3 regions of the Blautia sp. HCN-1074 genome follow, and region 1 is predicted to be linked to each of the others. Evidence: riboswitches for the same ligand, from Rfam matches in the RefSeq annotation. Region 1 holds a riboswitch; each other region holds the start of a gene.
What was found. Region 1 has a riboswitch for cobalamin ahead of WKT11_RS09680 (sirohydrochlorin cobaltochelatase). Riboswitches for the same ligand answer to the same signal wherever they lie in the genome.
Positions count from the first base shown of each region.

Region 2: it holds a riboswitch for cobalamin, as region 1 does, so the genes downstream of both, WKT11_RS15330 (cysteine-rich small domain-containing protein) here and WKT11_RS09680 (sirohydrochlorin cobaltochelatase) in region 1, are expected to answer to the same signal.
Region 3: it holds a riboswitch for cobalamin, as region 1 does, so the genes downstream of both, WKT11_RS18760 (ABC transporter substrate-binding protein) here and WKT11_RS09680 (sirohydrochlorin cobaltochelatase) in region 1, are expected to answer to the same signal.

Region 1 covers NZ_JBBKBP010000009.1:45,068-56,086, forward strand. Annotated here, with positions in the region: gene hisD (histidinol dehydrogenase) at 1-239, shown strand, start outside; gene hisB (imidazoleglycerol-phosphate dehydratase HisB) at 328-918, shown strand; partial or broken gene hisI (phosphoribosyl-AMP cyclohydrolase) at 1,222-1,545, shown strand; cobalamin riboswitch at 1,672-1,848, shown strand; gene WKT11_RS09680 (sirohydrochlorin cobaltochelatase) at 2,048-3,430, shown strand; gene WKT11_RS09685 (hypothetical protein) at 3,885-4,982, shown strand; gene WKT11_RS09690 (ABC transporter substrate-binding protein) at 5,081-6,214, shown strand; gene WKT11_RS09695 (FecCD family ABC transporter permease) at 6,518-7,537, shown strand; gene WKT11_RS09700 (ABC transporter ATP-binding protein) at 7,587-8,735, shown strand; gene WKT11_RS09705 (glycosyltransferase family 2 protein) at 9,041-9,760, shown strand; gene WKT11_RS09710 (hypothetical protein) at 10,127-10,417, shown strand; gene WKT11_RS09715 (fibronectin type III domain-containing protein) at 10,559-11,019, shown strand, end outside.
Region 2 covers NZ_JBBKBP010000021.1:22,971-33,989, reverse strand. Annotated here, with positions in the region: gene WKT11_RS15335 (C1 family peptidase) at 1-1,941, opposite strand, end outside; gene WKT11_RS15330 (cysteine-rich small domain-containing protein) at 2,568-2,891, opposite strand; cobalamin riboswitch at 3,226-3,419, opposite strand; gene WKT11_RS15325 (EutP/PduV family microcompartment system protein) at 3,559-4,065, opposite strand; gene WKT11_RS15320 (BMC domain-containing protein) at 4,108-4,536, opposite strand; gene WKT11_RS15315 (BMC domain-containing protein) at 4,548-4,913, opposite strand; gene WKT11_RS15310 (C40 family peptidase) at 5,322-6,749, opposite strand; gene WKT11_RS15305 (N-acetylmuramoyl-L-alanine amidase family protein) at 7,363-8,835, opposite strand; gene WKT11_RS15300 (diaminopimelate dehydrogenase) at 9,247-10,233, opposite strand; gene WKT11_RS15295 (J domain-containing protein) at 10,394-11,019, opposite strand, start outside.
Region 3 covers NZ_JBBKBP010000035.1:15,405-26,423, reverse strand. Annotated here, with positions in the region: gene WKT11_RS18770 (M28 family peptidase) at 1-809, opposite strand, end outside; cobalamin riboswitch at 1,335-1,517, shown strand; gene WKT11_RS18765 (hypothetical protein) at 1,657-2,865, shown strand; cobalamin riboswitch at 2,941-3,140, shown strand; gene WKT11_RS18760 (ABC transporter substrate-binding protein) at 3,337-4,899, shown strand; gene nikB (nickel ABC transporter permease) at 4,955-5,902, shown strand; gene nikC (nickel transporter permease) at 5,907-6,734, shown strand; gene WKT11_RS18745 (ABC transporter ATP-binding protein) at 6,746-7,528, shown strand; gene WKT11_RS18740 (oligopeptide/dipeptide ABC transporter ATP-binding protein) at 7,521-8,492, shown strand; gene WKT11_RS18735 (MATE family efflux transporter) at 8,492-9,847, shown strand; gene WKT11_RS18730 (cation transporter) at 10,106-10,324, shown strand; gene WKT11_RS18725 (heavy metal translocating P-type ATPase) at 10,477-11,019, shown strand, end outside.

The DNA.
Region 1 (11,019 bases):
GTTCAGAACCTCTGGGAGATTACTTCGCAGGTCCGAACCATGTACTCCCAACAAACGGAACAGCCAAATTCTTCTCTGCACTTTCTGTAGATGATTTCATTAAGAAGTCAAGCATTGTATATTATTCTAAAGCAGCGTTGCGTGACATTCACAAGGATATCATCCAGTTTGCAACCTCCGAACAGCTTACTGCACATGCAAACTCTATTGCAGTTCGTTTTGAGGATGAGGATAAATAATAGCGTCAGATCTTTTTAAGAAATAAATAGAAGAGAAGCTATCCAATCCATTACATATTACAGAGAGAAAAACAGCGAGGACGTAATTATGGCAAGAGAAGCCTCAGTAGAGAGAAATACAAAAGAAACCGAGATTAAATTAAAGATTAATCTGGACGGAACCGGATATTCCGATATCGAAACAGGAGTGGGATTTTTTGACCATATGCTGGATGGATTTACCCGTCATGGACTTTTTGACTTAAGTGTCAGAGTTCATGGTGACCTTCAGGTAGATGATCATCATACGATCGAGGACACAGGAATTGTTCTCGGAACCGCATTAAAAGAAGCAATCGGCGACAAAAAAGGAATCAAGCGTTACGGCAGCTGCATCCTTCCGATGGATGAATCCCTCGTGCTCTGTGCGATTGACCTGTCCGGAAGACCGTATTTTGCATGGGATGCAGAATTCACTACAGATAAGATTGGCGATATGTCTACAGAAATGGTAAAAGAATTTTTCTACGCTATTTCTTATTCCTGTGGCATGAACCTCCATATCAAGGTTCTGACTGGTGGAAACAACCATCATATGGCAGAAGCCATGTTCAAGAGCTTTGCCAAAGCACTGGATGTAGCAACATCTTATGACCCGAGAATCACAGATGTATTGTCTACCAAAGGAAGCCTTGCGTAATGTAGATAATTGGTAAGTATTCAGCAGTCTACTATCCCGCGAGGTGTTTTGGCATGAACATGCCAAAATCCCGAGACATACAAGTCAAAATCCCATCGCCGAAGGCGATTTTTAATCGTAACTGTGAAGGTACTGAACAGTTACGATAATTGCAGAATAATGAAAGATGTTCCCGGAATAGCAGGAAAATAGTATTTTCTGCGGGTTCTGTGGAACATCTTTTGAGATAAAGATAAAATAAACCACTATATAAAAGTTAATCAGGAGAGAGTAATAAAGATGGAAAATACAGCAAATTTAAAGAGCAGCATCGCCTGGTCGGATTTCAAGTTAAACAGCGACGGAATGGTACCTGTAATCGCACAGGACTATCAGACAAACGAAGTCCTGATGCTTGCATACATGAATGAAGAAGCATTCAATACCACACTTCAGACCGGCAAAATGACCTACTGGAGCAGAAGCCGCAATGAACTCTGGACCAAAGGCCTCACTTCCGGACATCTTCAGTTTGTAAAGTCTCTTACATTAGATTGCGATAACGACACCATCCTTGCAAAAGTAGAGCAGATCGGTGCAGCCTGCCATACAGGAAACAGAACCTGCTTCTTCAAAACATTGACAGAGGCAGTAAAGTAAGAGAATCAACGTTGTTTCTCATATAGTGTAAAAACATTAATAGGAAATATATATAAATTGTATTGACATTTTTTATTAAATGTGATAAAAAAAGAATATCCGAATTGAATATGTGCAATGTTATAGCGCAAAGGTTACATCATATATGATGTGCAAAAGAGAATCCGGTGAGAATCCGGAGCGATACCGTCACTGTGTATGGGAGCTGCCTTTCAGAGACCACTGGGTTGCCGGGAAGGGAAAAGCGGCGATGATCGAAGTCAGGAGAACTGCCTTGGCGTGGAATTTAAGGTCTGCGGTATACAGAACCTCTATTCTCATAACTATACATAGCTCTTTTATATGATAAATGAATCAGATATATCTGATTCATAAAAAACCGTGTATTTATGGGGAAGTGGCAGTCGCAGAATATGTGGCTGCTTTTTTGCATACGTCTGTCCGGAAATTCAAGAAATAAAAGAGGAAAAACAAAATGAAAAGAAAATCTATGTTAGCTTTATTACTTGCAGTATCTATGACCTGCTCCATGACAGCAGCAACAGGTGCAGTAGCATTCGCATCTGACGACACAGCAACAGAAGAATCAGCAGATGATGCAACAGCAGATGACGCTGACGCAGCTGATACAGAAGAAGCTTCCGATGACACAACAGAAGCATCTGATGATGATCAGAAAGCAGCAGATGAAGTAGCTGCCCTGATCGATAAGATCTATGTTCAGGAAAGAACAGATACAACTGATGAAGACTGCAAAGCAGCAAAAGAAGCATGGGACAAACTGACAGATGCTCAGAAAGAGCTGGTAGAAGGTGAAGAAGCAAGCCCTGAATACTTTGGCCGTGACACAGGTGACGCTTCCAAAGATGATCCGCGTAACCAGGATGAAATCGGTGAGAACGAACTCCTTGTAGTAAGCTTTGGTACATCTTTCAACGACAGCCGTGCAGAGGATATCAAAGGAATCGAAGATGCTCTTGCAGAAGCATATCCGGACTGGTCAGTAAGACGTGCATTCACAGCACAGATTATTATCAACCATGTAGAAGCAAGAGATAATGAAGTAATCGATAACATGCAGCAGGCACTTGACCGTGCAGTAGACAACGGTGTTAAGAATCTTGTTGTACAGCCTACACATCTGATGCATGGTGCTGAATATGATGAAATGGTAGAAGCTATCGACGGATATAAAGATAAATTCGAATCCGTAGCAATCGCAGAGCCAATGCTTGGTGAAGTTGGTGATGACGCTACAGTAATCAACGACGATAAGAAAGCAGTTGCACAGGCAATCACAGATGAAGCATGCAAAGAAGCTGGATTTGATGATATGCAGGCAGCAGCAGATGCTGGTACAGCATTCGTATTCATGGGACATGGAACATCCCATACAGCTAACGTAACATATGATCAGATGCAGACACAGATGAATGACCTTGGATTCACAAATGCATTCATCGGTACTGTAGAAGGTGAGCCAGAAGACACAGCTTGCGAAGCAGTTATCGAGAAAGTAAAAGAAGCTGGATTTAAGAATGTAATTCTTCGTCCTCTGATGGTTGTTGCCGGTGATCACGCTAATAACGATATGGCTGGTGATGATGAAGATTCTTGGAAATCTCAGTTCGAAGCATCTGGTGATTTCGACAGTGTAGACTGCCAGATCGCAGGTCTTGGAAGAATTGAAGCTGTAGAAGATCTCTATGTAGAGCATACAAAAGCAGCAATTGATTCTCTTGGAACATCTGATGAAGCTGCAACAGACGATGCTGATGCAGAAGCTACAGATGATACTACAGATGAAGCAGCAGCTGACGATGCACAGACAGAAGAAACAACAGATGATACTGCAGAGGCTGACGCTGAATAATAGAATAAAAAGTTATTTCTTTAAATAACATTGTCCAAACAAATAAACTGCCCGGAGAACTTGCAGAAGTTCCCGGGCAGATATATTATATGATAAGAGAGAATGATATTTTTTACCATATAATATATCTGGCATGTATTTTTATGGTTACTGTTCACTGGTAATATCCCGCGAGGTGTTTTTTGTGAGCGAAGGTCACAGAAAACCCGAGACATACCGCGCGAATTTATGCGATTAGCATAAATTCTGTGCATCGCGAAGCGTGTTGCTGGGAACGGAGTGAACAGTAACTTTTTATGTTTTGGATAATATGATATCAGGGTCAAAAGGTCAGAAAGTCGCTCGTGTTTGCACGATAAGACTTTTGAACTTGGGACCTGCCAAACATGAGAGAGTAGCGATTTACGTAGTAAATCTGCGGATTATGAATATATAAAACAAGGAGAGAAAAATCATGAAAAAACATTCATTTACATTATTAATGTCAGCACTTACTATTTCCGCAACACTTCTTGGAACAAGCCCGATTCTGGCAGAGACAGACACCGACACAGCGACAGAAGAGAGCGCCGATAAGGAAGAAAGCACAGATAAAGCTGATTCGGAAGAATCTGATGCAAAGAATACAGATGCAAAAGCAGAAGACGGCAAGGATGCAGACGCAGCAAAAGGCGACACATTAGAAGATGGTACATACACAGCAGAATTTGACACAGACAACGGAATGTTCCATGTAAACGAAGCAAACGATGGAAAGGGAGTCCTTACCGTAAAAGATGGCAAAATGACAATCCACGTAAGCCTTGCATCTAAAAAAATCGTAAATCTTTTTGCGGGCAAAGCAGAAGATGCCCAGAAAGATGGAGCAGAACTCCTCGAGCCGACAACCGATACTGTTACATACAGCGATGGAATGAGCGAAGAAGTATACGGATTTGATATTCCGGTACCGGCACTTGACGAGGAATTTGATGTAGCCTTAGTCGGAACAAAAGGAAAATGGTATGACCACAAAGTAAGTGTTAAAAATCCGGTAAAAGATGATTCCGCTTCCACAGATGCAAACGCAGAAGATAAAGATGCAGATTCCAAATCTGAAGATGCACAGACAGAAGATACAAAAACAGAGGATGCTAAAGCAGAGGATACAGATAAAGATACTAAGGATGAGGAAAGTAAAGGCAAAACATTGGCGGATCTGAACCTTGAGGATGGCGACTATACTATGGAAGTAACTCTCACAGGTGGTTCAGGCAGAGCAACTATTGATTCTCCGGCAGCAATCAAGGTTGAAGGCGATAAAGCTACAGCAACAATCGTATGGAGCAGCCCGAATTATGACTATATGCTGGTAGACGGCGAGAAATACGAACCAGTCAACAAAGATGGAAATTCCACATTTGAGATTCCAGTCAGTGTATTTGATGCAGAGATGGATGTGACAGCTGATACTGTAGCAATGAGCGAGCCTCATGAAATCGACTATACCTTAAACTTCGATTCCACAACTGTCAAAGAAGCAAAGACAGCAGATGACAAAGAGGCTAAATAATAAAAAGCAAAACAGGAAAAGAAAAAGATAAGATTATGAGAAAAGTAAATTCAACTGAAAAACAGCAGAGGATATGGCACCATGGCTTTCTACTGACTATGTTGCTACTTGTTTGCACCTGCATTTTTTGCACTGTACATACAGCACAGGCGGCAGACGAGGCCAAAACTCCGACGGAGCTTCCTGGACTGACATACGATCACAGTATGGAACTTTCCTATGCAGAAGAGTTCAGCGTAGATTACTATAATGATGGATATGCCCTCATCACGATTGCTGAGGAAGGGCAGTTTCTTGTAGTGCCGGAAGGAAAAGAAGCACCGAAAGGTCTGAGCGAGGATATCACAGTTATTAAGCAGCCACTGAATAATATTTATCTGGTGGCAACCTCAGCTATGGATCTCTTCCGTGCCATCGACGGCATTGATAATATTCGCCTCTCCGGAACAAAAGAGAGCGGTTGGTATATTCAGGAAGCAAAAGATGCCATGGAATCCGGAAAGATGATTTATGCAGGCAAGTACAATGCACCGGATTATGAACTGATCCTGAATGAAGGCTGTGGACTTGCCATTGAGTCAACTATGATTCATCATAATCCTGAAGTACAGGAGAAACTGGAGCAGTTTGGTATCCCTGTAATGGTAGAGCGTTCAAGCTACGAAAGTCATCCTCTTGGACGAACAGAGTGGATGAAATTATATGCAGTTCTTCTGGGAAAAGAGGATGTGGCGGAGAAAGCGTTCAAAGAACAGACAGACAAGCTTGATAAAGTTCTTGCATCCGATGACAAAGATACAGGAAAGACTGTGGCATTCTTTTATATCAATTCTACAGGTGCTGTCAATGTACGAAAGAGTAACGATTATGTATCTAATATGATCGAGCTTGCAGGCGGCAAATATGTTCCGGAAGATACAGGCGAGAGTGATAACGCCCTTTCTACTATGAATATGCAGATGGAAGAATTCTACGCTAAAGCGAAGGATGCGGATTATATTATTTACAACAGCACCATTGACGGAGAGCTGTCAACCATTGATGAACTTCTTGCCAAGAGCAATCTTCTGGCCGATTTCAAAGCAGTAAAGGATGGAAATGTATGGTGCACAGGTAAGAACCTCTTCCAGGAAACCACAGAACTGGGAACTATGATCGAAGATATTCATACGATTCTTACGACGGATGATGACTCTTTGGATGAACTTTCTTATATGCATAAATTAAAATAGAACAAGCACAGTATTTTTGGATAAGTGAAAATGATTTAAACGGGGACAAAAAATATCTTTTGTCCCCTGAATTGTATAGAAGCTAAATTGTTCCATAATGTTCCTATGATATTAAAAGTCTTCCGGGCAGAATCGCACTGTGGCGGAGAGCAATTATGTCGCTAAAGAGACCTGCCACAGGCGGAGAACCCTGCTTGCAGGATTCTTTCTTGTAGATTTTGACTCGTAACTGTGAAGTTACTGAACAGTTACAGATAATCAAGAGTTACATATATAAAATAAAACAGATAGAAGGAAAAGAACATGGATGATAAAAAACGTGCAGCCAGATACTGGCTGGCATTTCTTATACTGGCAGTACTGCTGGTGATTTTATTCGTCTGGAATGTAAATGCCGGAAGTATCCATCTTTCGGTAGGTGAGATCATGAATATCATTTTCAGACATGAAGGCAATGCCACTGCCTACAATATTATATGGGAAATCCGCCTGCCAAGAATTCTGGCGGTAATTATTCTGGGCGGAGCGCTTTCCGTATCAGGATTTCTCCTTCAGACATTTTTTAATAACCCTATTGCAGGACCTTTCGTACTTGGAATCTCTTCAGGAGCCAAGCTTGTAGTTGCGCTTCTGATGATCTTCTTTCTCAGCAGATCAATCTCTATGGGGTCTGCGGCTATGATTATCGCAGCTTTCATAGGATCTATGATTTCCATGGGATTTGTCCTTCTTGTTGCAAAGAAAGTCCACAATATGTCCATGTTGGTCATCAGTGGTGTCATGATCGGATATATCTGTTCCGCAATCACAGATTTTGTAGTCACCTTCGCAGACGATTCCAACATTGTTAATCTTCATAACTGGTCACTGGGAAGTTTTTCTGGAATGTCATGGGGAAATGTACAGGTAATGGCAGTCGTGGTTCTGATTACGATGGTGATTGTATTTTTTATGTCAAAGCCGATCGGCGCCTATCAGCTGGGTGAGGTTTATGCCCAGAATATGGGAGTAAATATCAAATTGTTCCGTATAGGTCTGATTTTATTGTCAAGTATTCTGTCAGCCTGTGTAACGGCTTTTGCGGGACCGATTTCTTTCGTAGGAATCGCAGTACCTCATATTGTAAAAAGCCTGCTTAAGACAGCCAGACCACTTCTTGTGATTCCGGCATGTTTTTTAGGTGGTGCGGTATTCTGTCTTTTCTGCGATCTGATTGCCAGAACGGTATTTGCGCCGACAGAACTTAGCATCAGCTCCGTAACTGCTGTATTTGGTGCACCGGTGGTAATTTATATCATGATCCGCAGGCAGCAAAGAGTATAAATGTTTCGGAAAATATAAGAATAATAAATTGCAGGATGGGCAGGAAAATATGGAAGAGAAGATAACAAAAACAGAAAATAAAAATACACACCAGAAGGAACGGTATTTCTTCTATACAGACCAGTTGACGGTAGGCTACGATGGAAAACCTCTGATCAAAGAAATCAATATTCAACTAAAAAAAGGTGAGATTCTGACACTCATCGGTCCGAATGGAGCAGGAAAGTCAACAATTCTTAAGAGCATCACCAGACAGCTTGCCACAATAAGCGGTACCGTCTATCTGGATAAACAGACGATGTCTAAGATGTCTAATAAAGAAGTATCTCAGAAACTGGCAGTTGTTTTGACAGAGAGAATGCGTCCGGAGCTTATGACCTGTGAAGATATCGTAGCAACGGGGAGATATCCATACACAGGAACTCTTGGGATTCTTTCGGCAGAAGACAAGGCAAAAGTAAGAAAAGCAATGGAAACCGTTCACGCCTGGGATTTAAAAGACAGAGATTTTACAGCTATCAGTGATGGACAGAGACAGAGAATTCTTCTCGCACGTGCTATCTGCCAGGAGCCGGAGATCATTGTACTGGACGAGCCGACTTCTTTTCTGGATATTCGTCACAAATTGGAACTGCTTACGATCTTGAAGCAAATGGTTCTGGATCATCAGCTTACGGTGATCATGTCTCTTCATGAACTGGATCTTGCGCAGAAGGTGTCTGACAAAGTAATCTGCGTCCATGGAGAATACATAGAGAAATATGGTGCCCCGGAAGAAATTTTTACTTCCGAATATATCAGGAATCTGTATGGAATTACCAGAGGAAGCTACAATGCAGCATTTGGCTGCGTAGAAATGGAAGCGCCTAAAGGAACTCCACAGGTATTCGTAATCGGTGGAAACGGAAGCGGGATACCGGTTTACCGGAAATTGCAGCGCCAGGGAATTCCTTTTGCAGCAGGCGTTCTTCATACCAATGATGTAGACTATCAGGTGGCCGGCGCATTGGCAGATAAAGTTATTTCGGAACAGCCATTTGAATGCATTTCCCAGAATGCCTGTGACCAGGCAGCAGAGATTATGAGACAATGCAAAGAAGTCATTTGCCCATTAAAAGATTTTGGAACTATGAATGCAAGAAACAGAGAACTCCTTCAACTCGCAGAAGAACTTGGACTCTTAAAAAATAAAGCATAATTTTATGTTACTGTTCACTGGTAATATTCCGCGAGGTGTTTTTTGTGAGCGAAGGTCACAGAAAACCCGAGACATATCGCGCGAATTTATGCGATTAGCATAAATTAAGTTTGCGAAGCAAACGATACTCCTTGGGCTTTGCACAAGGAGGTTCATATTTCCTGCATCGCGAAGCGTGTTGCTGTGAACGGAGTGAACAGTAACAATTTTATCTCAGAGAGATTCTTGGGTTTTAATCAAATCAATACCATTTACTGACAATGTGTGATATAATAGGTCTCATCAATCATCCAAAGGAGAGGCTTATGGATAAATTATATATCGTTATTCCGGCGTACAACGAACAGGATAACATCGAACAGGTCATTAATGACTGGTATCCGGTTATTGAAAAGCATAACGGAGATGGTCAGTCCCGTCTGGTTATCATTGATGACGGAAGTAAAGATTCTACATATGAAAAATTAAAACAATATGCGAAGACACGTCCGTTACTGACTCCTCTGACTAAGCCAAATGGCGGCCATGGGGCAACAGTACTCTACGGATACAAATATGCGTTAAAGAACGATGCGGATTATATTTTTCAGACAGATTCTGACGGACAGACACTTCCTGAGGAATTTGAACCATTCTGGGATCACCGTGAGAAATATGATATGGTGATTGGCTGGAGAAAAGAAAGACAGGACGGTGCTTCCCGGGTATTTGTGACGAAGACATTAAAACTTGTGATCCGTATCTGCTTTGGAGTGACTCTCACAGATGCGAACACACCTTACCGTTTGATGAAAGCGGAGACTATGCGTAAATACATTCGCCTGATACCAAAGAATTTTAACCTGTCTAATGTCCTTCTGGCAGTTATTTACAAGAAAAAGGGCTGTACGATTAAATATCTTCCTATCACATTCAGACCGCGTCAGGGCGGGGTAAATTCTATTAATATGAAGAAAATCTGCAAGATCGGCAAACAGGCAGTGATAGACTTCATGAAATTAAATAAAATCATTCGTAATACATAATAGAAAAAATACATTTTTGCTGTTCACCTGTGGTAGCTATAGGGTGGACAGCATTTTTATATTTATCTTTTATATCATAGGTAGTTACTTTATAATATTTCTATGATAATGATAAAATGCACTCGTGCAAGACTCTTTCTTGCCTCGAAATATTCAGATAAATGTCGAATTATATAATGAAATGTCGGACGAATTTCGTTGACTTTTTTGAAAAATGAAATTACAATGATGGACGTAACAGGACAAAACACAACACTATATGACACAAAATGATACAAAATAAAACGAGAATCAAAAAAGCAGGTCTTCTGATAAGACTTACCTGATTCGGTCAATCATGAAAGATAGTAGGGAGAAAAGTATAAGATGAACAAAACGAATGAATTATGTGAAATGGAATTAACAGCTGATACCGAGGAAAGACTGTCTGTTTTAAAAAAGAAACTGGGCGCAACAGACAGGTATATTCAGCAGGACAACAGAGATCTTGCAGAACTGGAAAGCAGATATGAGAAACTGGATATATCATATCCTGTAAGAAGATTTCTGGATGATTACATTGCATGTATGCAGACGAAATACGAGCGTCTTGCAGATCTGTGTTATCTGGCAGGGGTAAAAGAGGCCATGGATACTGCTGTTGCAGAGAATGAATAAAGTGTATTAAAAAAGTGTATTAAAAAAGAAATCTCTTGTTTTATTTGTCGAAATAGGATATTGTAAATATAAAAAGAAAATTCTTTTAAATATAATCTTATAAATGTGGGATTTTCAGGGCAGATAAGGAGAGATGAGAAGATGCATAAGAGGAATAAATTTATAAGCCTGGGACTTAGCTTTATACTGGCGGCGATGCCCGTATCATCTGTGGCGGCAGCTGAATTTTCAGACGGTACAGCTTACACATCTGATACAGAATTTGAGGATGGAACAGAAGGTGATGTGGAAGATGATACAGAGATTACGGCAGAAGAACCGTCGGATGAGGGGGCCTCTTTCAAGGAGAGCATGATTCCTGACGCGGATGACACGACAGATAATGAGAAACTCCTTGAAGAGTATCTGAATCGTATCCTCTATGAACAGGATCTGTCTACACAGCCTGGAACTTCTGTGGCAGAGAGTGTGCTAAGTGGTGTGCAGCAGGCATTGTATGAAGAACTTAAGAGTAAGATTACGACAGTAGCATCGAAGGGTGGCTCTACGAAATTTAGTATCAGTGCAGATCTTGGACTGACCTGGCAGACTACAGCAAGGGG
Region 2 (11,019 bases), on a different contig from region 1:
AGTATATCGATACGATGCATTCGCCGTAACCTTACTGTCTTTATATTGAAGTACTGAATTCTTAACTGTTGCAATTCTTGACCATGAGCCACCTGTTGCAGGTTTTCTGTAAACATAATATCCTGACGCCTGAGGAACTTCTTTCCATGAGACAAGATTATATCCTGAATTATATGCCTTCACCTGAAATACCGGTGTATCCGGTACCCAGGATTGACTTAACGTTCTTGTATGTGCCTTAATTCTTGCCGACCAGTTTTTAGTCTTTCCATCTGACCATTTCGCTGTAGCCGCTGCGCTTTTATGAAATGTCTGATTATTCTCTATCCCTGCCGTGGAAGAAAACCAGTTACTGCCTCCCGAAGTCCTATAGCTGGCATTTGCTTCCACTCCGAAGCTGATATAGCTGATTCCAGCATTTGTAATCACCACCGAATAACGGCTTCCCTGTTTCAAAACCACTTCCGGCACTGTAATCGTCTGCACTCCGGCGATCGGCTGTTCAAATTCATAAGGTGTCGCATATGCAGCTGTACCGCTTTCCGGATCAGAAGGATCTGTGATATCTGTGTATATCTGAATCTTATAAGAAGCATTATCATTCATGGTAACTACATTAACTTCGCCCAACGCCTCTTCTTTTCCATTACCAGCCTTTGCCTCGTAAACAGCAGCCACTGATTGTCCCGGCTGTACTTTTATAGAAGAAATCGCTGAAGATCCATCATAAAAATAATTATTTTTATATTTCTGATCTGCAATCGTCACTGCCTCTGCCGTTACCAGGTTGCTGATATTTGGATCCTGATAAGAAAGATAATAGTATCCATCATCACCTTTTTGATTTCCCCAGCTGTTTTTTATAATCCAGGCACCATCCTGTGTCACATTAGAACTGGACAGGAAATTGTTTTTGGAATAATTATCATCCCATCCCACTACTGTTACAATGTGATTGATTATTTTTCCCGAAGTTCTGTTTACAGGGTAACAATACGCCGCTGTATCTGCATTGACATAATTTTCCGACATATACAGCATGATAGATACTGCATGATCATTCATCAACATTTCTTTCATGCGCTCCTCGCTATATTCAGAAAACGATGCATTTTTCAGATATGCAGCCGCATGGTACGCTTTATCTTCGGATATTGCCTCAGTCAGATCCTGTTTATGTGAGGAGTCTGTAGGAAACGGCACATCTGTCTCTGTAGTCATACCTGACCATGTGCTGAGAAAAACTGCCGCCAGGTAATCATTGCCACCTATATTATGGTAATTTCCCAATACAGAATTTATATCATTGGCAGTATTTCCTAACGGATCATTCTGCCTGTTGGAAAAGAAATATGACAGATGCTCCTCTGACAAGTCATACGTCCCCTTGTTCTGTGCCAGCAAAGAGGACTCCATGATTGCTGCCATTCCAAATGCCCAGCACGTTCCAAATGGATGCTGATCTTTTACAGAAGTAACCAGTCCCTTTTGTCTGGAATCATAATAAGATGAAAAGGCTGCGGCCCTGCTTCCATAGGCAGCATAAACAGATGTCAGATCACTTTCCACCTCTGGTCCCGGATCTAGTAATGTCAGATTTTTAAACGGTTCTAATTGCTCTTCTTTCTCCTCTTCTGTTAACGGTCGTCCTTTGATATATCGGATTCCCTCTGTATTCTCCTGCAACGTCTCCCCATCCTGGAAATCCTGTTCTGTATCGTCAGACGAAAATACTTCTGTATCTGATTCCGTATCTGATTCCGTATTTGTCTCAAAATCATTTGTCTGAGAATCCTGAAATTCTTCTATATCCTCTGCTTCCGTTTCCTGATATATACCAGTTCCAAACATCTCCTGACCTTTTACAGGTATCGAACCGCAAATCATGGCAGATGTCAAAAAAGCCGATAGCACACGTATAGCAGTAGTTCTTTTTTTCATATGTCTGATAATTCCTCCATGTTTAAAGATAATAGCATTGTATCATTTTTAATTTCATTTTTCAATATAGAATCCTGCTTTGTAAAATTTCCTGTTACACCAAAACCGCCAGATAGCAACTTCATGCTTTCCGGCGGTTCTATGTAGCAAATATATCTTCCAACCTTGTATCTTTACAATCTATTTTTCTTCTGTTAATAACAGTAAAAGAACTCCTCCTCTTATCCTCTATACAAATCATGCATAAAATTCCAAAAAATTTTTCCTCGGCAATGGAACTCTTGCTTCAAGGAGGAAACATATAGAAAATAGAAATGTCCGGTTCTGCCAGTCAGAAAAAATACCGGCAGGAAAAGATGTCAAATGCCTGTGCCGCATTCTCTTTTGTTCAGGTGAAAAGTGTGCGAACGGTGCATGAGTGTATGTAAAATAATTTACACAAAAATCCGTTCAAGTTTTTGATATTTAAGAAGATATTAGCTGCCGGTTGTTCCAACAACTGTATTATTTCATTTCAGATCTTCTCTTTTGTTGTATTTATTCTAACAAACTTAATTGTATATTACAATAAAAATCGTTCCCGTTTATCTGGGCTAATCTGACACATTCCCGCTTTTCACACAAATTTATTTTATTCCTCGAGGTATTTTGGTCTCTGTCTGCTCATTTTCTCTTATTTTCTTCATCAGCGTCGACAGTTCCTGATATTTTCCCGTAATATAACCATAACTTTTTCTTTTATGTGGAAGCATACAATTTGTGCAATCCTTTATCCCATTCTCTGTATATCGAAAATTCCCTCCGCATTTATCTCCCAGCGCATATAGTGGACAATAACAGAACAGACAATTAAAATCATCCGGATCTGCATTCTTATGGCATGGAAAATACTCGCATTTTTTATGGCTGAAATAAGAATACTCTTTTCCCTCCCAATAAGGTTTCTCCATTTCTTTTTCCTTCTTTCTCATACATAATATAAAAAAATACTCTAATGAATCATCAATCACTCTTCGCATAACAAAGTATCAAAAATTCATTACAGCATTTCTTAAATTACGTAATTATAAGAGGGAGCGATGCTACCCCGGGGTAGAAAAAAATCCGTTCATGAGTGCGCGGAGGGAACGAATAAATCCGAAGTAGTATCGCCTGCCATTTAATCATGTATAATTCATAAAGAACAGGCGCATTCCATAAAAAATGTCTGCCTTCAAATAAAAGCAGACAACACTCCGAAGCTGCGGATTCAACGGAGTTGGTTGTTACACTTTACACGGAAGTTTAACCTCGCCATACCAAGCAGGTTTCCTGGCTCCAGGCTCATCGCTCCTCTCTCCTTCTCATGCTATGGCACAATGGACATTCTGAGATTTGCTCCTCTGTTACAGTGACCGGATCGCTCAGGTTTCTCACCTGATTCCCTCTTTCTGTACTGTTTCTTAAACAGTATCAGCACTTAATATGTTCTGTATGGAATTATACTGACTGTATAGTAACATTTTGTAATGAGAATGTCAACTATTTATCAATATAATTTTATATTTCTTCGGTTATCCTTATTCTAATGACGAATTACTTCCATCCTACTCTGGCAACTTATGAAGTAAATAATATTTAATTCTCTGGCAAGGGTTCCCATTCATTTAAACCCAGGCTCTGTCTGTATTTCGCTTCTTCCAGACTAATCTGCGGAAGGTCTTCCTCCAGATATTCCTTCAGCTCATCGATTCCTTCTCCGGTAACATTATTTACCAGAAAAATACGTTCACATCCTGCATTAATCATCCACTGTCGTACCATCGGTACATTTGCATATGGAGAATCTATCTTTGTTATAATCCCAATCAGTGGTCTGAGAATAAACGAATTACTTCCATATCCAAAAAGGCTGAAAGGCTCATCTGCCGACTGCACCATAGCGATCACATCTGCCTCAAATGAAAAGCATGCAAGCCCGACACTGAAATGTTTAGATTCCGCATACTCACCTGGAGAATCAATCGTATCATCGTTCGTATTTGTATACTGTGTTTTTATGTAATGAAGTTTTTCTCCTTTCAAAGCCTGCGTAAGCGAAGTTTTCCCAGCCTCGCTTCTGCCCATCAAAAATATCTTCTTCATATTTTGTATTCTTTCCTTTCAGCTCTCCCAATATAGGCTATGCTAGCTTCTGTGAATCGCACAGGTTTTAAACTTTAATACCTCTTTAAAAAATCTCACGACTTCTTCTACTGCCGTCTGAACCTCTGTCAGCCCTCCGGTAAGAATCAGTGAACCACTGAAACGATCCATAAAGCCAATCTCTACATTCGCACTTTTTACTGCCACATCAGCCGCTACAACTACTGCTTCCCAGGGTGTAAAGCGAATCATTCCTATCGCCTCCCCTGTATGGTCCTCTCCTTCATGGACTCCTATATGAAGTCCCAGATTCTGATAGATACAACTCTGAGATGGATTGATCACATGTGCCAGACATACTTCCTTGCCAGGAACTCTCACTCTGGTCATGCGAAGTTTCTTTCCTTTCAGCTTCTCATAGTCCTCATGATAAAGCTTCTCCAATAATTCTTTTGTCGTCATCCCTGCCATCAAAGCACTTCCTATCTCTTGGTAATGTCACAGACTACATAGCCTAATGTATCTCTGAAATAATCCACAACCTCTGTCATTGCTGACATTACATCAGAAATCTCTCCTGTAATAATCAGCGTACCTGTAAAACGGTCTGCAAATCCCAGATAAACATTTCCACTCTTGACTGCAATATCTGATGCGATCACAGCAGATTCTGGCGGTGTCATATTCATGATTCCAATCGCAGAAGAACGGTAATCTACCTGCGGATTCAATCCCAGCTTCTGATATATGATCGGAGCAGGACCACCCATTACATGTGCAAAGGTAATTTCCTTACCTGCAACCGTTTCCTGTACAATTCTTATATGTTCTACATGGTCATTTGCCATCTGTCTTTCCTCGCTTTCACTCTCTTCTATCTATTGAGATATCTGGCATTACTGTTCACACACTCCTATCCCACAATCAAACGCGCAGTAACCTTCAATCAGATATTCTCATTTTATTTTGCTGCACTTTGCTATATCAGCCATTTTCCATGCCAGTCAGACATCCCACAGCTTATCTGAGTTTATCTGAAATCTGGCTGAATTTATCTAACAGTTACTTAAACTGTACTATCCAAATAATTTTATGTCAAGGTAAAATCCATTTAATAATTGGTAAAATCTTACGCAGAAAACGAAAGGGAGCACTGACCCCTTTTATCAGTACTCCCTTTCACCCCTATTTGTATTTAATTATTTATACTTATTTAATTACCCCGATGTATTATCAGATCAATATACGCTCTGTCATTACACCAGTCTTCTTACAGAAACAATTGTTCTGTATGCTGCATTATCACTGATCTTGATACCATCTACGGAGTTGGATGCATGAACGATACGTCCATTACCCATGTAAATTGCAACATGTCCACCGTAGCAGATCAGATCTCCCGGCTGTGCATCTGCATAAGAAACTTCTGTACCTGCGTTCTGCTGTTCATAAGAAGTTCTCGGAAGGCTTACACCAAAGTTTGCATATACACTCTGAACAAATCCTGAACAGTCAGCTCCATTTGTAAGGCTTGTGCCTCCCCATACATATGGATTACCAACAAACTGTGTAGCATAATCTACAACAGAAGATCCTGATCCGGAATAGGAAGAAGAACTGTCTGAGCCAGATGACTGTTCACTCTCGTAATCATCTGCTGATACTGTATTATCAGAATCAATTACATTGCCATACTCATCGTACTCTACATCATCAGAAGATGTACCACTGTCAACAACATCCCCGTTCTCGTCGTACTCTACATCTTCTTCTGAATCGGACTCTTCACTCTCATCATCTGAGTTCTCTATTACATTTCCGTCTTCGTCATATTCCACATTATCTTCTGATTCAGATTCCTGCTCCTGTTCAGCGGCTTCTGCAGCAGCTGCTTCCTCTGCGGCCTGTCTTGCAGCTTCTTCCTCAGCCTGACGTCTTGCCTCTTCTTCTGCTGCAATTCTCTCAGCTTCCAGTCTCTGGATTTCAGCTGTCTGTTCTGCTAACAGGTTTGCATATTCTGTAGCCTGCTGCTGTGCATAGGCAATTTCATTTTCATAATCTGCAGATTCAGCTTTCTTCGCATCAATCTGACACTGAAGATTATAAGACTGTTCTTCATAAGAAGCCTTCATCTCCTCCAGCTCTGCCTTATCAGATTCATACTGTGTCTTAAGATTATTTACTTCATTGATCGTATTTACATATTTATCAAGGTTCTTTCTGTCCTGTTCATACATCTGCTGTGTGTTCTCAGCACGTGTAAGAAGCTCGCTGAGATCATCTGAATTAAGCATCATCTGGAACCATGCTGTATCTCCGCCCTGTTCATATAAGCACTGGATACGTTTCTTCATACTCTCATACTGTTTATCTCTTGCCTTCTGAGCTTTCGCCAGATCCTGTTTTGTTCTGATAATATCTACTTCTTTATTATCGATATCTCCTTTAAGAGTATCGATAGAAACCATAACACTTACAAGATTGGAATCCAGTTCGGAAATCTCATTCTCAAGCTGTGATTTCGCATATGCCAGCTCATCCATTCTGGAATAAGTTGCATCAAGCTGCTGGCTTGTAATCGCCTGCTCTTCTCTTAATTCATCCTCTCTTGAAGCGCTTACACTGACTACCTGTGTTGCTGTCATAAGCAGTGCTAATGTAAGACATATAATTCTTTTCTTCATGAATTCTCACCCTCGTAACATTTTCTTTCTATCTCGTAATCCTTTTGTAATATCTAAGTTAATTCTTATACATATTAACATATCACATTTAGAAACGCAAGGGTTATTTACAACAAATTTTATATTTCTGTAACATTTGGTAATCTTTTTGTGATTCTTATTAGTTTTTCACACAATTCAAACATATTTCATTGTGCTTCTGTAATATGTCAATCGGATATTCGCAATCCGCTTTCGCTACTTGCTCATAACCAAATAACTGCTTCGCAGTTTATCAGAAGGGGCTTGTACCCCTTCTGATACAAGCAAGTCCCCACCCACTGCTTATTGCTCTTCGCAATTGAAGCAGGGGACTTACTTGATTTGGTTAAAAGCAAGTGGCCAATCCTATAGCAATCCTCGTAAATAATGCATTTAAGACAGTTCAGCAGAGTGCGAAAGACAAGGAAGATATCTGCAGGCGTGCTGACGCACGGCAAAGATATCTGACGCAGGATTTCACACTCTGATGGGCTGGATTAAGATGCATTATTTACGAAGATTGCTATAATTTCATATTTGCAGCAAATAAAAAAGCAGCCTTCCTCATGAAAGCTGCTTTTTTATTTCATTTTTAGCTAAACAGATCTGCGAGAATCTGATCTGCTGTCATATTCAGATAACCATCCGGATCTGAAAGTGTACTTCTGTTCCATCTCAGATAATTACCCCTTCTGATGTAGTTGCCTGATGAAGTATGATAAGCATATTTCGTAAATCCAGGATATCTTGACATATATTTCTGTGCCAATGTAATTGCCTGGCTTGAATAATCACCTGACGGTGTTGGTGTACCTGCGATCTGAACACCTGCATTCGGTGTAGAGTGTACGATCACCGCACTCTTATCCTTACACTGTCCGAGAATGATCCATGTATGACCACTGTCATATCCAACATCACCAGGATATACCGTCCAGTCATCACTTGCCAGATTTGCCTGAGTGAGAACACTTCCCCAACCCATAGATTTATAATAAGAACCAACCTCGCCGGAAACAACTGTGTATCCGCTTCCGACACCGGATTTACTCTGCATTACCTGATATGCTGCCCAGCCTACAAATCCTGAACAGTCAAATCCTTTCGCGCGGTTCGCAGTGCTAAGGTCTCGATAGTTATTATAATCATAACTGCTGCTCTGGCTGTTATAGAAATCAGTCATTGTCTGGCTTGTTCCTTTTCTTGTGGAATCATTCCAGCCACCACCCCATACATACAGAGCCTGTCCAACCGGCTGTAATGCACCGGCAAGATAATTCTTGATTGTCTTTGATCCTGTAGGAGTTGTTGTATTATTTAATACACCGTCAGAAGTAAAGTGATATTTTGTACCATCAATAGTCACATCACCTGTGGCCATTACACCGGTTTCTTTATCAAAATAATATTTGTTTCCGCTGATAGTCGTCCAACCTACAGCCATCTTACCGCTGCCTGTACTAAAATAATATTTCTTTCCGTCAAGTGTCTGGAATCCTTTTGCCATGATTCCATCTTCTGTTTCGAAATATCTGTACTCATTATTTGAATTCTTAGTCCATCCGGTAAGCATATAACATGCACTGGTAAAATATCTCGTGTTATTTTTACTGTCTGTAAGGAATGTTTTGCAGGCAGCTACACCACTGTTGCTATAAAAATAATATTTCCTGCCATTCAGCGTCAGCCATTTTGTCTGCATGAATCCTGTAGATGGATCAAAATATCTCTTCTGATCCTTTGAATCAGTAAGCCAGCCAGTCAACATAACTCCGGCATTCTTGCTGAAATACCTCTTTCTCCCTTTACTGTCAGTTGCCCAGCCTTTTACCTGAACGCCTGTCGTTGCATTAAAGTAATACTTCTTACCCTTGAGTTCAAGCCAGCCTTTCTGCTTAGATCCGTCTTCGTTTATGTAGTATGATTTCCCGTTAATAGTTACAAAACCGGTTTTCGTTTCAGCATGTACATTCGCCGCAGTAAAATACATTGAAATTCCTGTGACAAAAAACAGCAGAAACAGAAGTACCCCCCAGATTTTAAGTTTCCTGTTTACGTTTTGCATACATACCTTCCTTTTCTTCTTTTCATTATCAGAGCGTGTCTGAAAAGTACAGTCTGCAGTATCGCATGGATACTCTCTATATCTCTTATACCTCTCAGATACGCTCTGAACTTCAACAAAGTTTTTTACAATGTTGTTACGTTTCTATGACTATATTATATTACACTTTCAATATTCAGTCAACAGACAAGTAAAATTATGTTAAACATTCACCAATTTTTCACATTTCAATCCACAAAAAAGAGACAAAGTCCACAAAAACCCTGTCTCTTTTTTCTGTTTTTAGTAATACAGCCAATTGTACAATATTATTATATATCGTCCTGTATCAATCAGCGATTCTCTGATTATTCAGTTAATCTGATTGCAAATTACGTTACTGTTTCCCCTGTTCTCAGTAACGCATCCAAATTACAGTAAGTGTTTTCTTAATTCAGCTCCGTCAGCAGCACACAGATAAGCCGGCGCTACATCGAATACTGTCTTCGCACCAGTCTGTCCTTCTTTATTCATGCGATATGCAGCTCTTGCATATGCAACAAGTACAGAAGATGTAAATTCCGGATTGGAATCCAGTTTCAGGCTGTATTCGATTACATGGTTATTCTCATCATTCCAGCCTGTTTTTCCGGAACGGATCACGAATCCACCATGTGGAATGCCGCTATGGTCACGTTTCAGTTCCTCTTCACTGATAAAATGTACAGTTGTGTCATAGTCTGCGAAATAGTTCGGCATAGTCTTGATGTCATTCTCGATCTGTGCAAGGTCTGCGCCTTCTTCTGCAACTACGAAGCATTCTCTTGTATGTTTCTGTCTGGTTGTAAGATCTGGATTCTCTCCGTTTCTTACAGCTTCCAGTGCTGCTTCTACAGGGATTGTATACTGTTTTGCATCTTTTACACCTTTGATACGACGTACAGCATCTGAATGTCCCTGGCTTACACCTTTGCCCCAGAATGTATAGTCTTTACCGTTAGTAAGGATTGCATTTGCATAGAGACGGTTCAGTGAGAACATTCCCGGATCCCAGCCTACAGAGATAATTCCGACATGTCCGCTTTCTTTTGCAGCAGCATCTACTGCATCAAAATGCTCCGGAATTCTTGCATGTGTGTCAAAGCTGTCAATTACATTGAACATCTTTGCATATTCCGGTGTCTGTTTCGGAAGGTCTGTTGCACTTCCTCCACAGATGATCAGTACATCGATCTTGTCTTTCATTTTCTCAGCATCATTTACAGAATATACTGTAGCAGTCTCTGTAAGGATCTTAACTGTTTTCGGATCACGACGTGTAAATACTGCCACCAGCTCTGTATCTGGATTATGTTTAATTGCACACTCTACACCACGGCCAAGATTACCGTAGCCTAAAATACCAATACGAATACTCATTATTGATTTCCTCCTGTATTCTTTATTATGATATCAGAGTCAAAAGGTCAGAAAGTCGTTCGTGCCTGTACAATAAGACTTTTGAACTTCAATTCGATATCAAATCACTTTAATATAGTAATATTTTCACTTTTAGTTGTCAATTACTAACTGAATTTTTTTAACAACAAAACACGCCGCCACCCGGACAGCATAAGCTGCATGCCAGATTTGCCAGGCAAAGTTTCATACAATAGTCATCGCTGCCTGTCGGCATGCCTCCAAAAGGATTCTGCATTTCCTGGTACCAGGTTCCACCGCCTTCCATCTGCTGTTGCAGCATCCGGTATTGTGCATTATCTGGCTCTAAACGAACTGCTTCTTTAATATCATTCAGAGCATTTACATTATTTCCAAGTCCCATATTTGCCATAGCAGAAAGATAATACCACTGTCCATTCTTCTGCTGAAGTGACTGCAGTACATTCATAGCTTCACGGTAGTGTCCACTCTGAATATAATTGGCTGCTGCCTGTCTGCGGATGCTCTCCTCATCCTGATAGCCGGAATCTGTCTGACCGGAAAAGCCTCCGAAGCCTCCATAATTATAGCCCCCGTAATTTCCGTAGCCAGTTCCCTGCTCTCTTTCTTTCATGATCTGTTCATAAGCCTGCTGAACCTGTTTGAATTTTTCCTCAGCCTGCTCTTTATTTGGATTGTCTATATTGGCATCGGGATGATATTTTCTGCTCAGCTTACGGTATGCTTTCTTTACCTCATCATCGGATGCATCCCTGGATATCCCAA
Region 3 (11,019 bases), on a different contig from region 1:
ATGCCGAGCATCATGGCGACTGCTGCATTATCGTCCTGGAATCCATCGAAATAGGAATCATAGTGTGCGGACAGCAGGATCATAGAGTCTGTCTCAGTCCCCTGTATTTTACCTGTGATATTGCCTGCTGTTGTGTCCGGGATCACTCTGGAACGGGCATCCAGTGATACTTTTAATGAGGATCTGCGTAATAAAGCAGCATCCTGTTCTGGAGTGTTACGGATATCTTCTGAATCAGCGGTATTGTCTTCGCAGGCGGAAATTTTATTCCGGAGGGCACGCTTCAGGATACGTGCATCTGCCTGAGACAGGGAGAATGCAGGTGCGAAATCAGGACCTGCGATATCCTGTGCATTCAGCGCAGTTTCTGCGATTTCTCCGTAGCCGTTTGCCTGAACTGCGATCAGGGCAGCAGCGCCGCGCAGATAAGCCTGATAAACAGGGAAGCTGATCCACCATTCGTCGCGTTGGTTGATCTCAACCATAACCAGCTTTCCTTTTACGTTTATGCCTTCATAATCTGCGGCAGTTCCTTTTCCCAGATAAACGAGTTCATAATCTTCAAATCCGTCTGTCTCGAAATTTGTCTGATATCCGCCCATCTGAAAGGTGTGTTCCTGCCCGTCATCATCTGTAAATTTCAGGACTGCCTTCTCGAATTCCCATCCGTCCAGTGAGAATGTATCTCTGGTTACATCGGTAAGTCCGATAGCTTTCATTTCCCTGTATAACATATCTCCTGTAGCTGTTTCTGCAGCGGAACCTGCAGTACGATAGCCCAGAACAGGGTTTGTTTTCTCTTTTTCCATGCGTCTGGCAAGCTGGTAGGACCAGTCTGTGTCAATGCAGGAAATACAGGAATCTTCAATGTTCAATTTATTTCGCCTCTTTCCTGATTTTGTAAAATGATATACTGTAAGTTTTTATTATATAGTAAACTATAAATGAGCAAATTTGAAAAACTGTACAATTGAATCCACGGTATGCGGATAGCAAAAAGTATAAAGCAGTTGAATGTTCGCGTAATGTGCACAACCAGCTATGAATTTTGTGCACTTTTAGATATTTGCTCATTTATAGTAGTAAAAATATTTTAGCATAAACAAAGAAATGCCACAAGAGAAGGTAGTGCTGCAAAGAGACCCTTATTATGGAATAGATACTGGAATCTGAATATTCAAGACCATAGTAAAAGTGAATAAAAAAACATATAAATATTAGATGTAAATTATTGACGTTAACCAAATGGAATTATATAATAAAAATATAATGAAGTTGGGGAAAAGCCTTAGCGCGGAGTAAAAATAGTTTTTGACTTTTAGCCCCTGATATCATATTATAAAAATAATGCATGTTTCCAGTAATATGGAATTAAAAGGGAAACCGGTGCAAGTCCGGTACGGTCCCGCCACTGTAAAAGGGAGCTTTTTATCATATATGTCACTGCTTAAGAGGCGGGAAGACGATAAAATGCGATGAACTTAAGTCAGGAGACCTGCTTGCATTAAAAAAGGTTATTTCTTACGGTGTATAAGAAAGGCTTTATTTTTATACCTAAAATACATTTTAAGAAAAGGATCTTTTTTATTTCAGGAAAGGATGTGAGAAAAGAAAACTTGAATTTTTATACAAATACGACAGAAAGGTAAAAAAGGAATGAAAAAGATAATAAGTTTTATATTGACAATGATTATGCTGCTTACCTGCACCAGTATTTCAGTTATGGCAGCTGACACTCAGAGTGATACAACAAATCAGGACGGAAAAATGACAATAGGAGTGTCCGTATATAATCTGAATGATGCAGAAGTAAGAGCATTTAGAAATTATTTTGAAAATTATGTCGGCATGGCTTTTGATGTCGAGTTTTTATATTCTTCCAGTATAAGTACAGCAGAAGAAGAAATCAGCTTTATCAACGAGCTTCATGAAAGAAATGTAAAGGGAATTATTTCTTTCCTTTCCTCAGATCTTGAAGAAGTTCTTCCGGTATGTGAAGAATATGGTATGTATTATGTACGTGGCTCAGGAACGATCAGTGATGAAATGTATGAGAAAGTAAAGGATAATCCTTATTTTCTGGGAACAATAGGAACATCTGTTGAAACAGAAATGGATGCGGCTGCCAATATGGCGGAGTATTTTGTTTCAGAGGATCAGAATAACCAGAATCATTACATAATAGCATGTGGAGGATCTGCTATCGGTAATGAGATGCATCGTCTGAGAACGATTGGTATTCTGAATAAGCTTCAGGAAGCATATGGCCTGTCATATGAGAAGTCTGTAGAAGAACTGGTGAATACGCAGGATACTGAAGAAATTGAAACAGGCAGTGACATTAAGATTACTCTGGTTCCGGGGTATCCAAAAGATCACCTGGATGAAAAGCTGGCTGATTCGCTGAATACAGGAGAGTATAATGTTATTCTGAGTGTAGTGAGCGCAAGTGATTTTATCAAGATAATTGATGCTTATGAAGAAGAGAACAGTACAGATGTATTGTTGGGTTCCATTGACTGTTTTACAGAAGATACATACGAAATGTTTAATAAAAAGGGATATAACGGCAAGGAAAGAATCGACTATCTTGTAGGAAAATACGGTGCTATCGTTGCACCATCATTTGTTGCCATGAAAAATGCTCTGGAAGGCTTTGCAGAAGATTACCGTGAAGATGGAAGTGCTTTCCGGCTGCAGCAGTCATTCTGGACAGCGGATTCAGTAGATGAGTTTAATAAGCAGTATGCGTTATCTATTGGAATGTATGATAATACATATAGTGTAGAGGACATGATGGAAGTTCTGAAATCCTATACACCGGAAACAAATTTTGAGAAATTCCGGAAATTTACGGAAAAATAGATAGAAAATAAGAGTCTAAAATAATTGACGTATACATGATGGTATGTTATGATAGATGAGTATTCATACGGTCATTTAATGATTTTAGAGATAAGTTCAGACCAGCAGAAGCGTCCTGCTGGTCTGATTAAAAGAGAAACCGGTGTAAATCCGGTACGATCCCGTCACTGTGATAGTTGGTTTTCAGCTGAATGCCACTGGAAGATATTTTTCTGGGAAGGTGCTGAAAATGGGTAAGCTTAAGTCAGGAGACCTGCTTATTTCTGGTAAAAGAGATTCTTGCGGACGACGAGAAATCCTGATTAAGAGTTACAACTTCATGTGTTGCATATATATGTTTGATTCTTTAATGGTAAGATTTCGTGACGGATGTGGGAGCATCTGTCTTTTTTTTCGTTCAAAATCACAGGAATGGACAGTATGAGAAGGAAGAAAAACAACGAAGAAACAAAAAAAGAAAGGAAGTAAAGGATGAAAAAAACAAAAAGAGAATTACTTGTGTTAGCAGCGGCAACAACAGTTGCATTATTAATGGGAGTTACTGTACAGGCGAAGGGTGATGAGAAGGTTTTAAACTTCGGATGTCAGATGTACACAGATGGATGTGTAAACAGTGCAAATGATGAAAACAGTGGATGGAATGCTATGAGATATGGTATTGCTGAAGCATTATTTAAATTCGATGACAATATGGAAGTTATCCCGTGGCTTGCTGAGAGTTATGAAGTAAATGACGAGCATACAGAATGGACGATCAAGCTGAAAGACGGAATTAAATTCTCTGACGGATGTGATTTAACTCCGACAAAGGTAAAAGAGTATTTTGATCACATGAAAGAGGTAGGACCTTCCGGATCTGCCAAACCGGAGAAATATCTGGAATTTGAAGCAGAAGTTACTGTAGATGATGATGCAAATACTATTAACATCAAAACAAGCAAACCATATGCAAACCTTGTAGGACAGCTCTGCCACCCAACTATGGGAATCACAGATGTAGAACATATTGAAAACTACGATAATGGAATTATTGGAACAGGTCCATACAAGATTGAAGAATTCAATGGTGTAGGTGTTGGTTATACATTAGCTGCAAATGAGTATTATCGTGAAGATGTTCCATACGATAAGATCAATCTGCTGTTCATGGGAGATAACTCCGCAAAAACAATGGCTCTCCAGAGTGGTCAGGTAGACTTGGTTGAGAATATCACAAATGTAGCAGATATTCAGGATTTCCAGGACAGTGATGACTTTACTGTTGATATTGCATCCGGTGTACGCTGCGGATTTGCATGGATGAACTTTGATGGTGTTCTTGGAAACAAAACACTTCGTCAGGCAATCCTGATGGCAATTGACTATGATACAATCTGTAATTCCAGAACAATCGGTGGACTTTATACACCAGGATTTTCCGTACTGCCATCTACTCTGAACTATGATTACGACAAACTTGAGAATCCATATACCTATGATCCGGAAAAAGCAAAACAGATTCTGGATGATGCAGGAATCGTTGACACAGATGGAGATGGAATCCGTGAACTGGATGGCCAGAATATCAACCTTAGATATATTTCTTATGAAAACCGTCTTCTGAATGACTTTGCAGATGCTCACGCACAGTATCTTGCAGAAATCGGCATCGGTGTTGTTCCTGAATACGGAAGCTCAGATGATCAGTGGAGTAAACTTGCAGCACTGGATTATGACTTTAATAACAATAACTGGATCACTGTTGGTACCGGAGATCCTCTGGCATATATGGCTAACTGGGCAACTGATACCAGCTACTGCGCATACTCCAACCCGGACTATGATAAGTTATATGAAGAATTAAAAGGTGAAATGGATCCGGAAAAGAGAAAAGATCTGATCTTCCAGATGCAGCAGATCCTGGTAGATGATGCAGCGGTTCTGATTGATGGATACTACAACTCATCTATGATCTACAGTAAGAAAGTTGGTTCTGCACATATCCATACAGCAGATTACTACTGGCTGTCAACAGAAATTACTCCTGCAGAATAAGAAAAGTCTGCGAATTGTGAAGTTACTGAATAGTTACAAACAGAAATAAAAAGAGGTGTCTTTTTTGAGTAAAAAGCAAATAATCAAGCGTTTATTACAGATTGTGATCGTATTGATCGGTATCAGCTTTATTACATTTGCACTGACCTTTATGTCACCAGGTGACCCTGTACGAAACATGTACACGGCAACCGGTGTAATGCCTACTGAAGAAATGGTTCAGGAGACACGCGAGGAACTTGGTCTGAATGATCCGTTTCTGGTGCAGTATACCAGATGGCTTAAGAACTGTCTGAAAGGTGACTTTGGCAAATCATACAGCTTAAATAAACCAGTTACAGAACTTCTTGCAGCCAGATTATGGCCGACTTTGAAACTTACATTAATGGCCATGATCCTTATGCTGGTTATTTCTGTACCTTTAGGTATGTTGTCTGCCATATATAAAGATAAATGGATCGATTATCTCGTCCGGGGAATTACATTCCTCGGATGTGCGATGCCTAACTTCTGGGTTGGACTTCTGTTAATGCTGGCATTCTGTGTTTATATCAATGCATTTCCGGTTATCAGTTCTGCGGGAGACTTTAAGAGTCTGTTTCTTCCGGCTTTGACACTTGCGATTGCAATGTCTTCCAAATATACCAGACAGGTAAGAACAGCGGTGCTGGATGAACTGAGTCAGGATTATGTGATCGGTGCACAGGCAAGAGGAGTAAAGAAATCAAAGATTATCTGGGGCAATGTATTTCCAAATTCATTGCTTCCGCTGATCACAATGTTTGGTCTTTCCATAGGATCACTTCTTGGAGGAACCAGTGTTGTAGAAGTAATCTTCTCTTATCCGGGTCTTGGAAACCTTGCAGTTTCAGCAATCACATCCAGTGATTACAATCTGATCCAGGGATATGTATTATGGCTTGCCCTGATTTATATGGTCATTAACCTGATCGTTGATGCATCTTATGTTTATATTGATCCACGTATGCGTTTAAAGGAGTAGAATCATGAAAAAGAAAAACAGATTTTTAGCAAATAAAACTTTTGTCGTGTTTTCTATTCTTGCAGTCTGTATTATTCTGACAGCAGTATTTGCACCGGTGGTAACCAGAGGGGTTGACCCGTTAAAAGGTTCTCTGGTAGATGCACTGCTTCCGCCATGCAAGGAACATATTTTTGGAACCGACAAAATGGGCAGGGATATTTTTTCAAGAGTTATTTATGGAGCACGTGCATCTCTGTCAGCAACCTTTGGTGTTGTTGCCCTGATCTTTCTGGTGGGAACTGTTACCGGAGTCCTTGCAGGATATTTCGGAGGTGTCATTGATGCTGTTATTATGCGAATTGCAGATATGATGCTTGCTTTCCCAGGACTGGTACTTGCTCTTGCTGTTGCAGGTATTATGGGCGCAAGTATCAAAAATGCGATCATCGCTATTGTAGTAGTAAGCTGGACCAAATATGCGCGTCTGGCACGAAGCCTGGTTATGAAGATCCGTGACAGGGATTATGTATCAGCAGCGATCGTTACCGGTTCCAAAACACCGTATATGCTGTTTCGATATATGCTTCCAAATGCACTTCCTACACTGATCATTACTGCTGCGACAGATATAGGTTCCATGATGCTGGAACTGGCAGCAATGTCCTTCCTGGGATTTGGCGCGAAGCCGCCGGCACCGGAATGGGGTTATATGCTGAATGAAGGAAGAGCGTGTATGCAGTCCGCTCCGTGGCTGATGATCTTCCCGGGTCTTGCTATTTTTGTAGTAGTTGTTGTATTTAATATGCTTGGGGATTCCATCCGTGATATCCTCGATCCAAGAAATGAGTAGGAGGAATAAACATGCTGAAATTAGATAATGTGACAATCTCCTACAAAAATGTTCCAACTGTTCAGAATTTTAATCTGGATATGAAAGAGGGACAGATCGTTTCTCTGGTAGGAGAATCCGGAAGTGGAAAAACCACTGTTATCCGTGCTGTTCTGGGACTTCTTGCAGGTGGCGGTAAGGTCACAGAAGGAAGTATTACATTTGAAGGAGAAGACCTCTTATCCTATACACCGGAACAGTGGAGAAAACTTCGTGGTTCTGATATTTCCATGATTTTTCAGGACAGTGGTGCAATGATGAATCCGACACGTAAAGTCGGAAAAGTATTCACAGAATATATTCTTACTCATGAGAAAATTTCCAAAAAAGAGGCATGGAGTAAGGGAATCGCAATGCTGGAGCGAATGAGACTTCCGTCTCCGGATAATATTATGGAATCTTATCCTTTCCAGTTATCCGGTGGTATGAGACAGCGAGTTGGTATTGCGATGGGAATGACTTATCAGCCGAAGCTTCTTCTTGCAGATGAACCGACTTCTGCACTGGATGTAACAACGCAGGCACAGATCGTGCGTCAGATGATGAAGCTCAGAGATGATTATCATACAGGCATTATTGTAGTAACCCATAATCTGGGTGTAGCTGCCTACATGTCAGATTATATTGTTGTAATGAAGAACGGAAAAATGGAAGACCAGGGAACAAGAGAGTATATTCTGAAAGAATCAAAGAATGAATATACCAGAAAACTTCTGGAGGCAGTTCCATCCCGGGGAGGTGAACGATATGTCTGAAAAAAGAGAAGTAATACTGGAAGCGAAACATGTAACCAGAAGATTTGCGGCATCACATGGACGTACTCTGCTGGCGAACAATGATATTAATCTGAAAATGTATAAAGGTGAAACACTGGGTCTGGTAGGAGAATCCGGATGTGGTAAGAGTACATTTATGAGATTTCTGGTTTCTCTTGATACACCTTCAGAGGGTGAGATTCTGTACCGCGGTACAGATATCACGAAATTAAAGGGAGAAGAACTGAGAAATAACCGTCAGAACATTCAGATGGTATTTCAGGACCCGACCTTATCTTTTAATCCGAAAATGAACATTCGTGATATTGTGTGCGAACCTTTGATGAATTTCAAAAAGATTAAGAAATCTGAGAAGGATGCTGTCTGCAGAAAACTTCTTGAGATGGTAGAATTACCGGGAGATTTTGCGGATCGTTATCCTCACAATATGAGTGGTGGACAGCGTCAGCGTGTTGCAATCGCGAGAGCACTGGCACTGGAACCGGAAATCGTTGTTCTGGATGAAGCAACTTCCGCTCTTGATGTTTCTGTTCAGAAAACAGTAATTGAACTGATCACGAAGCTTCAGAGAGAAAAGAACATCACATTTGGTTTTATCTGTCATGATATTGCACTGGTTCAGTTAGTGGCACATCAGGTAGCCGTTATGTATCTTGGAAACCTCGTAGAGGTTCTTCCGGGAAAAGATCTTGATATGAAAGCAATGCATCCATATACAAGAGCACTGATGGGTGCAGTATTTGATATTAATATGGACTTTTCCAAACCAATCGAGAGTATTGAAAGTGAGGCTCCGAGCCCACTGGATCTTCCACAGGGATGTCCGTTCCAGGGAAGATGTGAGCATTGCATGGATATCTGCAAAAAGGAGAATCCGCATCTTGTAGAAGTGGAAAATGGACACAGTGTTGCCTGCCATTTGTTCCAAAAGGGCAGTAAATAATGAAAAAAGATAGTCTGATCTCTGGAAATATAGGAAAAGCATTATTACTTTTTGTACTTCCACTGATTGCGGGAAGCTTGATCCAGCAGTTGTACACAACGGTTGATGCGGTTATTGTTGGTCAGTTTAGCGGAAAAATCGGACTTGCAGCAATTGACTCTGTGCATACGCTTTTTAAATTTCCGCTTAATTTTATGAACGGACTTGCAACAGGTGCGACGATTATGATCTCCAGATATTTTGGAGCAAAAGATAAAGAAGGACTGCATTGTGCAGTGCGGACAGCTCTTTTACTTGCAGGTATTCTGGGAATTATCTGTGCAGCAGCCGGGGCTGTTTTTTCCCCATGGCTGCTTGATATTATGTCTGTTCCGGAAGAAGTCCGTACAGGATCACTGATCTACTGCCGAATTTATTTTGGCGGAATATGGGCAATGATCCTTTATAACATGATGGCAGGAGTCTTGCGTGCGTTTGGAGATTCTAAAAAGCCATTATATGTACTGGTCGTATGCAGTGTGGTCAATATTGTTGCAGATCTCATACTGGTAGGACTTCTGCATACTGGTGTTGGAGGAGCGGCAGCAGCTACTGTACTTTCTCAGATTGTAAGTGTTGTACTTACCGCATATTTTCTTGTGAAATCTGATTTCCTGGAAGAAAAGATAGGAATCAGAACTATGAGAATCTGCAAAGAGCATATGGGAATGATGATAAACAAAGGTTTCCCGTTAGCTCTTCAGTCCATGCTGTTTCCAATTGCCAATTCTATTGTTCAGGCAAGTATTAACACAATGGGAACTGACAGTATTGCAGCATGGGGAATCTGTGATAAACTGGATTTACTGATCTGGCTGATAGCGGATTCCATGGGACCTGTACTGACTACATATACCGCGCAAAATCTGGGCGCCGGTAAGGCGAAAAGAGTAAAGAAGGGAGCCCTGATCGGTACGGGCTTATCTGTGATCGCGGTAGGAATTATCAGTATTGTCCTTTATTTCGGTTCCGGACTGATCGGACCGTTGTTTATCGATCAGAAAGACGTTCCGACATTGATACCGCTGGTTATAAGATATATGCAGATGATGGCACCGTTCTTTGTATTCTATGCTGTTGCAGAAGCTCTTTCAGGAGCATGCAGCGGCCTTGGAGAAACATTGGTGTCAATGGTTACTACATTACTTACAATCTGCCTGTTTCGAGTAGTCTGCATTCTGGTTGTTTTACCATCATTTGAAACAATGGAATGTATTGTATGGATTTATATTGGATCATGGATAGTGTCAGGTGTCACTTTTACTATTTTATATCTGGCAAAGGTCGAAAAATTCTACCATAAGAAAAGTAAATAAAAAGATTATAATCATTTCGCAAATGATAGATGAGACAGAGGGTGCAGCAGGAAGAAGAATCAGACGGTATCCTCTGTTTTTATATCATAGGAAATGATTCCGTAATGTTCCTATGATATAAGAATTTGATATTTGCAATTTTTTTAACAATAAGTTATTGACAGAGAATAAAAAGCTGTTATAATAAAATTAACAAATGAACAAGTGCTCATATGATGATGTGAAAATCTATTCATGAGCCGGAAAGGAAAAAATACAATGAAAAAGACTTACAAAATCGACGTAGACTGCGCAAACTGTGCAAACAAAATGGAGGAAGCTGCTAAGAATACAGCTGGTGTTAAGGATGCAACAGTAAACTTCATGATGCTGAAAATGATCGTTGAATTTGAAGAAGGACAGGATCCGAAAGCAGTTATGAAAGACGTTCTGGCAAACTGCAAGAAGGTAGAAGACGACTGCGAAATCTATCTTTAATTCAGGAGCGATTCCTGTTGATGATATATTTACGGGAATTGTCGTAAATTAGCAGAGAGGGACTGCAGCACAGAGATATGTCAGACGGTTATGGTTATCCACTGATATATGTTCTGGCGGCGGTCCTGTTTTATAAGAAGTGAGGTATTAAGATGAATAAGAAGCAAAAGAAGATGCTGATCAGAATCATCGTAGCGGCGGTATTGATCGTACTTTTTTCTAAATTACCGATAGATGGATATGTCAGATTTGGACTGTTTATGATTCCATATCTGGTAATTGGCTATGATATTCTTCAGAAGGCATTTAAAGGTATCAGAAATAAACAGGTATTCGATGAGAATTTCCTGATGGCAGTAGCTACTGTGGGAGCAATTCTGCTCGGAGATTATTCTGAAGGTGTTGCGGTTATGCTGTTCTACCAGATTGGAGAACTTTTCCAGAGTTATGCAGTAGGAAAGAGCAGACGTAACATCAGTGAACTGATGGACATTCGTCCGGATTATGCAAATATTGAGGTGGATGGAAAACTTGAACAGATAGACCCGGATGAAGTTGAAATTGGTACTGTAATTGTTGTACAGCCAGGAGAAAAAGTTCCAATCGACGGTGTGATCATTGATGGTGTTTCTACTTTAAATACCAGTGCACTGACCGGAGAAAGCCTTCCAAGAGATGCAAAAGCCGGAGACGAA